DNA from 3 places in the Priestia sp. ABM2_011 genome. Region 1 is predicted to be linked to each of the others. Evidence: riboswitches for the same ligand, from Rfam matches in the RefSeq annotation. Region 1 holds a riboswitch; each other region holds the start of a gene.
What was found. Region 1 has a riboswitch for cyclic di-AMP ahead of ACXAE4_RS08440 (potassium channel family protein). Riboswitches for the same ligand answer to the same signal wherever they lie in the genome.

Region 1 (3,111 bases):
AATAAATCTTTTAAAACGCTCGTGCTCTCCGTTTTTCATGGTTACTTCAATAAAACACGAGACGGGCAACTGCAGCTTTTCATAATCAATATCGATTGTATATCCTTTTATAATACCAAAGCTCTCTAGCTGTCTTACTCGCTCTGCCACTGAAGGAGGAGACAGGTTAATTTGTTTTCCTAGCTCTCTTAAGGAAAGACGGCTGTTTTGCTGCAGTGCCTGCAAAATCGATAAATCAATTTCATCAATTTTCAATTGAAAACCTTCTTTCATATTAATGTTTTATTTGATTAGTAATAGCAGATAATATGTTTTATTTGTTATCTGAAATCTCCATTTTTCTTACTATAATAATTAAAAAGGAGTGAGTAAAAAATGGCAAGAGTTTTGTTAACAAACGAAGAGGGAACAAATTTTGAAAAAGCACTGAATTTAATTCCAGATGTAAAAAGGTTGTATGATGAGCTATACGACAAGCTTTGGAACAGTGATATAGTAAAAAGAGAGACTAAGGAAAAAATCAGGCTTTATCTAGCAGGTGTTAACGGCTGTGAGACGTGTATGAGCATGTCATATGTAGGCGATAAGACGCTTAATCAAAAAGTGTTAAGAGAAAAAGAGCTGGAAGAAAAAGATCGACTGCTGTTTCGATTTATAGATGTATACCGAGTGCGTCCAAGGGATTTGACGGATGCTGATATGGATCAATTAAAGAAATTTTACAGTGATACGCAGCTATTAGAGCTTTTGGCTGTTATTAATTTGTTTGATCAATTTCACAAACTGATTGTCAGTTTAGATTTATATGATTTTTGCAGTTTGCAGCGCAAGTGATGTCTTCCCTAAAAATATCTTGACAGACAAAATCCACAGGAGTAAGATAGCTTTCGTGAAGTGAAACGTATCATGAATCGAATCGATTATTCTAAAAAATAGATCATAGACATTTGAATAAAAATCGCTTAATCCATTACGGAGCGGAGGACCCATTATTTACGCACATATTGTGCTCCGGGGTGAATCCTTAAAAAGGTAGGGTTACTCTTAAAACCCGAACCCGACAGCTAACTTCGCAAGCGTTTTGAGGGGGAAGAGTGTGAAAAAACACAGGAGCCTTCCTGTGTTTTTTTGCGCTTTTTTTAAGAAAAACATGTAATTTTTTAGAAAAAGTATAAGCTAAGAGAACACACAGCAGTTGAAGAAAGGAATAAATACATTATGAAAAAACAGTTTGCTGTATTGGGATTAGGTCGTTTTGGAGGCAGTTTGGTTGAAGAGTTTGCTAATTTGGATGTGGATGTGCTCGCTATTGACCGCAATCAGGAGGTAGTAAAGAAATATAGCAACTCAGCTACATATGTCGTGCAAGCGAACGCAATTGATGAAGCTAGCTTAAAAGGGCTAGGCATTCGTAACGTTGATCATGCTCTTATTTCGTTTGGAGACGATATCGAAGCAAGCGTGCTTGCAACGATGCTTTTAAAAGATATGGGCGTTAAGCAAGTATGGGTAAAAGCGGTGAATATGTATCATCAAAAAGTGCTGGAGAAAATAGGAGCGGACAAAGTCATTCATCCTGAGCGCGATATTGCGAAGCGGATTGCTCATCACGTGGTGTCAGAAAAAATTATTGACTATATTGAACTGTCTAAAGACTATAGTATTGTTGAAATTGTCGCTTCTAAGAAACTTCATAATAAAACGCTGTTTGATTTAAATATTCGTGCAAAGTACGGCTGTAATATTATCGGTTTTCAGCGAAAAGACGGGGAAATGGTGATTTCGCCTACGGCGCATGAAACAATTGAACAAGGAGATATGCTGATTGTTATCGGACATAATCGCGATTTAAACCGTTTTGAAGAAGAAGGAGTTTAACTTATGAAAAAAAAAATTGTTAGGCTTACGCCGCCGCAGCTGCTTGTCTCCATTTTTGGCGGAGGAATTATTATTGGTGCTCTTTTATTAATGATGCCTTTTTCTACTACTGAGCCAATCCGGTGGGTAGACGCCCTTTTTACATCTACTTCCGCTATGACAGTGACCGGCTTAGCCGTCGTAGATACAGGTACGCGTTTTACCGTCATCGGTCAAACGATTATTATGCTGTTAATTCAAATAGGCGGTCTTGGCATTATGTCATTTGCCGTGCTGATTTTTATGATGCTAGGTAAAAAAATTGGATTTAAAGAGCGTATGCTCGTTCAGCAGGCATTAAATCAAACGAGCGTCGGCGGAGTTGTCCTGCTAGTTAAAAGGCTGTTTATCTTTTCATTTTTAATTGAGTTTGTTGCACTTATCTTTTTAGCGATACGCTGGGTTCCGGAATTCGGATGGTCTAAGGGGCTATTCTTTAGCTTGTTTCATTCAATTTCAGCTTTTAATAACGCAGGGTTCGGACTATTATCTGACAGCTTAGTTCAGTATGTAGGAGATCCTATTATTAACATAACGATTTCCTTTTTGTTTATTATTGGTGGGTTAGGATTTACCGTTCTTGCTGATATGTGGGTAAAAAAATCGTATAAAAAACTAACGCTGCATTCAAAAATTATGATTATCAGCACGTTTGCCATTAACATGATTGCCATGCTTTTTATTTTTTTCTTAGAGTACGGCAATTCACATACACTTGGAAGTTTGTCATTAGGAGACAAAGTGTGGGCGTCTTATTTTCAAGCGGTAACAACACGCACAGCAGGTTTTAATAGTATCGATATAGGAAGTCTACATGATTCCACCATATTTTTAATGGTTATGTTAATGTTCATAGGTGCAGGGAGTGCGTCAACAGGAGGAGGTATTAAACTAACAACGTTTGTGGTGATTGTCTTTTCTGTATGGGCATTTTTACGAAGCAGGGAAGATATTGTGCTGTTAAAGAGACGGCTTCTTCCTCTTCATGTGTTTAAGGCACTAGCCATTACGATGATTTCGATTATGTTTGTGTTTGGGGCCATTTTTCTATTAAATATCTCAGAAAACCTGCCGTTTATAAAAATTATGTTTGAAGTGGTTTCTGCGTTTGGAACAGTGGGGTTATCGATGGGAGCAACTCCTGAGCTTTCATACTTTGGACGCGTGATTATTATCTTTATCATGTTTTTAGGA
Region 2 (3,111 bases), 130 kb from region 1:
AATCCGATACCTGCTACAGGCAGGCCAACCGAACTCAATACCATCGCTAGCATAATGAGACCAACTCCCGGCACGCCTGCTGTACCAATACTAGCAAGCACCGCTGTTAATACAACCGTCACAAGAGCACCCAGCGACAGGTCAACGCCGTATACTTGCGCAATAAAAATAGTCGCGACACCTTGCATAATTGCTGTTCCATCCATGTTAATGGTAGCACCTAACGGCTGAACAAAACTGCTGATGGACTCCGGGACACGAAGATTTTTTTGAGCCACATTCATTGAAATCGGAAGCGTTGCACTACTGCTTGATGTACTGAATCCAACTGTCATCGCAGGAGCAAAACCTTTAAAAAATTCAATAGGGTTACGTCTGGCCATAAGAGCGACTGACCCCCCATATGTTACAATCGAATGGATGAACAGTGCGAGCACGACTACAATCATGTAAAGCCCCATCGCTTTAATTGCCTGCCAGCCTTGACTTCCAACCGCTGTTGCAAGAAGCCCAAATGTTCCGTAAGGAGCAAACTTCATCACTAGATTTACAAGGTACATCATCAATTCATTGCCTTGCTCGAGTAAATTATAAAGCCCTTTGGTTTTACTTCCAAGCATCGTAATACCAAAACCGATAAAGATAGAGAAAACGATAAGTTGAAGCATATTCCCTTCAGCCATCGCTTGGATTGGATTGACTGGAATCATATTTAAGAATGTCTCTCCAACCGGCGGTGCTTTTTCAGCTTCAAAAGAAGCGTTTTGTGTATCAAAAGATCCAAATGTTCCTGGTTTAATAACAAACGCTAATAATAAACCAATTACAATAGCAACGGTTGTTGTCACTAGGAAGTACGAAACTGTTTTTGCCCCGATTCTTCCCAGTTTTTTAGGATCTCCTAAACCTGCTACGCCTAACGTGATAGAGAAAAACACAATTGGTACAACAAGCATTTTAATTAAGCTTAAGAAAATTTGCCCAAGCGGCGTAAACAAGTACTTGTCCAGCGGAGCAAAAGCACTTGGAGCAAAAGCATTAATCAACACTCCTACAACAGCACCAGCAATTAGCGCGATAATGATCTTTGTCGATAGCTTCATAGATTTACCTCCCATAAATAAATTATATTAGAATGATTCTAACTACTATACTTATTTTACCATGCATTGAGGGTGATAACACTCAAAATATACAATATATTAAAAATTTTCAGATTAATAGTTTAGGAATATTTTTAGCTATACAAAAAAACATGAGAATATCATGGTTTCATAGACCTGTTATTCCCTCACTGAATGCTTACGGAGTTAGCTGTCGGATTCGGGTACGTGAGTTACCCTACTTGATTCATTCAAGATTCACCCCAAGTACATTACGCACAAATATGGGTCCTCCGTTCTCTTATAAAACAAAAGAGATTAAGCAAATAATTTTCTTTAATATTTTTGCATGATAATAATTGTTACTTTAATTAAAATTCATTTTATGTATTCCTGTCAAGTTTTTATTCAAAAATAATGCATGATTTTATCGTAAAAAGTTGAGAATTGTTATATTTTAAAATATTTACATCATATTTTAATAAACCAAAAACACTTATTTAACAAGACTTACAATCTAATGAATAAAAAATTAATTCAAAAAATAGTTTATAAAGTGAACTTTATTTCCATTAATATCATTCATTAATATGTATAATTATTCTAATATCCATGTACTTTACTGCTTCCATAAATATTTTACTTATCAAAAAAAATAACTCTTTCCAACTGTTGATTTTATCCTTGTACTGCTTGATATACACTCCCTAAAATTTCACTGACTTTATTGATGCGAAGAAATCGACATTATCAATTCCCCTTATTCTACTTAATTCTGCTCAAGATAGAAGTATAGATTTCCTACTATCTTTTAAAAAAGGAGCGGGTAATTATCATATAAAACTATCGGAGTTGGAGCGGTACAAGTTCTTTACTTTTTACTTATTCCCTCTCGTTATTTAACCCATAAAAAAAAGAGGCCGTGACGGCCTCTTTTTTTATACAGTAACAGGTTCAGAACTTGCTTTACGATTCTTTAATTTTTCAACAATGTCACGCGCTACCCACACACCACACGCACTTGCCTGCGCGAGTCCTCGCGTAATACCAGCTCCGTCTCCTCCCACGTATAAACCGGAAATTTCAGTTTCAAACTTATCGTTTAACTTCGGACGGGCGGAGTAAAATTTCGCTTCCACACCGTAAAACAGCGTATGTTCAGATGCTAACCCAGGCGTTACATGATCCAGTGCTTCTGTCATTTCAATTAAGCTTTTCATTGTATTGTATGGAAGCACTAAACCCAAATCACCAGGGACAGCTTCTTTTAACGTTGGTTCTAAAAAGCCTTCTTTAATTCGATTCGCTGTTGAACGGCGCCCCTTTAAAATGTCTCCATACTTTTGAACAACTAAGCCTCCGTTTGACAGCATATTAGCTAATCTTGATACTTCGTGCGCATATTCGTTCGGCTGATCAAATGGATCCGAAAATTTATGAGAAACAAGCAGCGCAAAGTTCGTATTTTGACTTCCAAGCTTCGGATCTTTGTATGCGTGTCCATTTGCTAACATAATCCCTGAATGATTCTCTACTACCACATGCCCTGAAGGATTGCTGCAGAACGTTCTGACTCTTGTACCTACAGACGTATTGTAAATAAATTTCCCTTCGTACAAGTGCTTGTTGATTTCTTCCATAACAACGTTAGATGTTTCTACTCGAACACCGATGTCTACTTGATTGTTAATCATTTTCAAACGGCGTTTTTTTAGTAAGTCGCTCATCCACTTCGAGCCGTCTCGACCTGGTGAAACCACGACTTTATCAGCCGTAATTCTGTCACCATTCTTCAATTCAATACCGCGCACGATATGCTGACCATCTTCTTTTTCTGTTATTAAATCGGCTACTTCCGTTTTATACTGCATATCAATTTTTTCTTTTAAGTATTCATAAATGCTTTTTAAAATTTCTAAATTTTGCTCTGTTCCTAAATGACGCACTTGGGCACGCAATAGCTTTAATCCTGCTGCGTATCCGCGTTTTTCAATTTCACGAACTTTAT
Region 3 (3,111 bases), 670 kb from region 1:
AACACCGGGACTGGCAAATAAAATTGCGCAGAAATTTGCCACTAAAATTTTTACTTCTTTTGATGAAGCCGCAAACTACTTTCCAAAAGAAAAAGTGCAGGTTGTTGGTTCACCTATTCGAAAAGAGCTATTTAGCGGAAGCGCAGCGAACGGGGAAAGCTGGCTACGCTTTTATGATAAGCGCCCCATTTTAACGATTATGGGCGGAAGTTTAGGAGCACGCCGTATTAATGAAATCGTTCGAGAGTCTTTGCCTGAACTGCAAAAGAAATTCCAAATTGTACACCTTTGCGGAAAAGGCAATATTGATACAAGCCTTGAAAAAGAGTCAGGATACCGTCAGTTAGAATACGTAAACGAACAACTTCCTGATGTTCTAGCGGCAACTGATTATGTGATTACACGCGGTGGATCCAATGCCATTTTTGAGTTTTTAGCTCTTCATAAACCGATGATGATTATTCCTTTATCAAAAGCACAGAGTCGCGGAGATCAAATTTTAAATGCACAATCTTTTAAGAAAAAAGGCTACTGTATGGTTGTAGAAGAAGAACAGTTAACAAAAGAATTGTTTTTACGTGAAGTAAGTGAGCTTCAGCAGCAGGCAAGTACAATGAAGCGTACAATGCGTGAAGCAACAAAAACGGATGCTATTTCAATTCTTGTAAATGAAATTGAGAAAATGAGCTAAAAAAAGCGTTCTTATCTCCTCGATAAGAACGCTTTTTTTCTTCTGAAATTATTATTTTAAAATAATGAATAAATATAGAAAAATAAAGCTTTTAAAATTTCAAAAAATGTTGTTGACAGTAAATTTTAACAGGAGTAAGATTACTCTCATGAAACGTTCCACTGTGAAACGCTGAGTCTTTTCTGAAAGAGAAGGAAAGAGCGGAGGACCCAATTATCAGGGGTGAATCTCTTAATTGAGTAGGGTTACTTTCTTGACCCGAACCCGTCAGCTAACTTCGTAAGCGTTAAGAGAGAGGATGGTGTAATCGTGGTCGTTTTCTATAACAGCGGATAGTACGCTCCTTTCAAAATATAGGTGAAAGGAGCGTCAGGATGCATTTATCTAAGCAAATGATTCAAATGATTGAATATCGGGCCATGTGCGACCAGCAATCTTTTGATCTAGCAAACCGCTATTTGTCTACGTTAGCTAATCAAAGTTTTAAACGCAGCAGTAAAAACTATTATTAAGTCTAAAAATTAAATAACAAATATACGCTTAATCAATTATGAGCGGGGGACCCAATATTTTGTACGTATGTACTAGGGGTGAATCTCTTAACTGAGTAGGGTTACTTCCATAACCCGAATCCGACAGCTAACTCCGTAAGCGTTTTGGGAGTAAAAAATTCGTGTGAATCACGGCTTATTTGTCGTGCATTAAACCGCGGAAGAGAACTCTCTTCTGCGGTTTTTTAGTGGGAAAAATCAGCATCACGTCTCACGGTTAGCTTTTTTGGACGTGATGCTTTATGAAAAGAAACCGTCACTAAACTTAGAAGCTATCATTTTTGTTAGGAAACAGTTAGGAGGGAGCAACTTGGATATGATCATGCTTGCAACGCTTGCCATATTAACAGCTGCTATGTACGGAATTATTTGCTGGTCGTCTCATGTAGTAGATGAAAGAGAGGAGAAGTGAAAGTGTCGTTCATTTTGTTAGGTATTTCAGTTCTCGTTTTAATTTATTTAGTATATGTACTGTTAAATCCAGAACAATTTTAATAAGCGGAGGAATAAAAAGTGGGGATTTTTCTACTATCAGTTGCGCTGCTGCTTGTTTTTGTAGCGCTTATTGCAAAGCCCGTAGGTATTTATATAGCGAATGTGTTTTCAAACGATAAAAACACTAGCTTGATAGGAAAGATAGAAACGGTGATGTTTAAAGCAGCAGGAATTAAAGGGCTTAATCAGACGTGGAAGCAATATGCATTTACTCTTGTTTTGGCGAATACGTTTATGATTTTTGTGGTGTACCTTATCTTCCGGTTTCAAGGGGTACTGCCGTTTAACCCAAGCCACATCAAAGGAATGGATCCGGCACTTGCTTTTAACACGGCCATTAGTTTTATGACAAATACGAACTTGCAGCACTACAGCGGCGAATCAGGTTTGTCCTATTTCTCGCAGATGGCCGCCATTGTATTTATGATGTTTGCTGCACCAGCAACGGCACTTGCAGTAGCAATCGCTTTTATTCGTGGGCTGGCAGGGAAAGAAATGGGAAACTTTTTTGTTGATTTTGTAAAGTCAATTACGCGTATTTTACTTCCTATCGCTTTTATAACAGGCATTTTATTTATGTTTTTAGGTGTCCCTCAAACGTTAAGCGGAACGGTGACTGCCCATACAATAGAAGGGGCAACACAGCAAATAGCAAGGGGACCAGTTGCTTCTTTTCTTTCAATTAAAGAGCTAGGAAACAACGGAGGGGGATTTTTTGGTGTCAATTCAGCTCATCCATTTGAAAATCCTAACGCGTTGAGCAATGTATTACAAATCGTCCTTATGCTTTTATTGCCAACAGCACTTCCTTTCACATACGGAAAAATGATCGGACAGCGTAAGCAAGGCCGCATCTTGTTTGTAGCGATGAGTATGCTGTTTATCGTTATTTTAAGCACAGCGTTCGTAACAGAGTGGGGCGGCAATCCAAGACTTGATTCTTTTCATTTGAACGAAGCGAACGGTTATATGGAAGGGAAAGAAGTCCGTTTTGGTGTCGGCATGTCGACGCTTTACGCCATCGTGACGACAGCAAGTGAAACAGGTGCAGTCAACACCATGCACGATACTCTTACGCCTCTTACCGGGTTGTTAACGCTTGGAAATATGATGTTAAATACCGTATTCGGCGGTGTCGGAGCAGGATTTATGAATGTCATGATGTACGTCATTATCGCCGTATTTTTATCAGGTTTAATGGTTGGAAGAACACCAGAATACGTAGGTAAAAAAATTGAAGGAAAAGAAATGAAGCTAATCGCCGTGACGCTTATTTTGCAGCCGCTGCTAATTTTAGGAGGAACAGCTGTAGCACTTACCACTCATTTAGGAATAGAAGGTATATCAAATCCAGGCTTTCACGGGTTAAGTCAG

Region 2: linked by a shared signal. The riboswitch ahead of ACXAE4_RS07740 (dicarboxylate/amino acid:cation symporter) and the one ahead of ACXAE4_RS08440 (potassium channel family protein) in region 1 are both predicted to bind cyclic di-AMP.
Region 3: linked by a shared signal. The riboswitch ahead of kdpF (K(+)-transporting ATPase subunit F) and the one ahead of ACXAE4_RS08440 (potassium channel family protein) in region 1 are both predicted to bind cyclic di-AMP.

What each region holds. Positions count from the first base shown of each region.
Region 1 is NZ_JBSWUB010000001.1:1,611,313-1,614,423, forward strand. Features, by position in the region: gene ACXAE4_RS08430 (Lrp/AsnC family transcriptional regulator) at 1-255, opposite strand, end outside; gene ACXAE4_RS08435 (carboxymuconolactone decarboxylase family protein) at 376-834, shown strand; cyclic di-AMP (ydaO/yuaA leader) riboswitch at 950-1,094, shown strand; gene ACXAE4_RS08440 (potassium channel family protein) at 1,219-1,878, shown strand; gene ACXAE4_RS08445 (TrkH family potassium uptake protein) at 1,882-3,111, shown strand, end outside.
Region 2 is NZ_JBSWUB010000001.1:1,478,017-1,481,127, reverse strand. Features, by position in the region: gene ACXAE4_RS07740 (dicarboxylate/amino acid:cation symporter) at 1-1,103, opposite strand, end outside; cyclic di-AMP (ydaO/yuaA leader) riboswitch at 1,284-1,438, opposite strand; gene ACXAE4_RS07735 (NAD(P)/FAD-dependent oxidoreductase) at 2,042-3,111, opposite strand, start outside.
Region 3 is NZ_JBSWUB010000001.1:2,277,480-2,280,590, forward strand. Features, by position in the region: gene ACXAE4_RS12395 (undecaprenyldiphospho-muramoylpentapeptide beta-N-acetylglucosaminyltransferase) at 1-691, shown strand, start outside; cyclic di-AMP (ydaO/yuaA leader) riboswitch at 851-993, shown strand; gene ACXAE4_RS12400 (hypothetical protein) at 1,066-1,203, shown strand; cyclic di-AMP (ydaO/yuaA leader) riboswitch at 1,219-1,359, shown strand; gene kdpF (K(+)-transporting ATPase subunit F) at 1,657-1,737, shown strand; gene kdpA (potassium-transporting ATPase subunit KdpA) at 1,762-3,111, shown strand, end outside.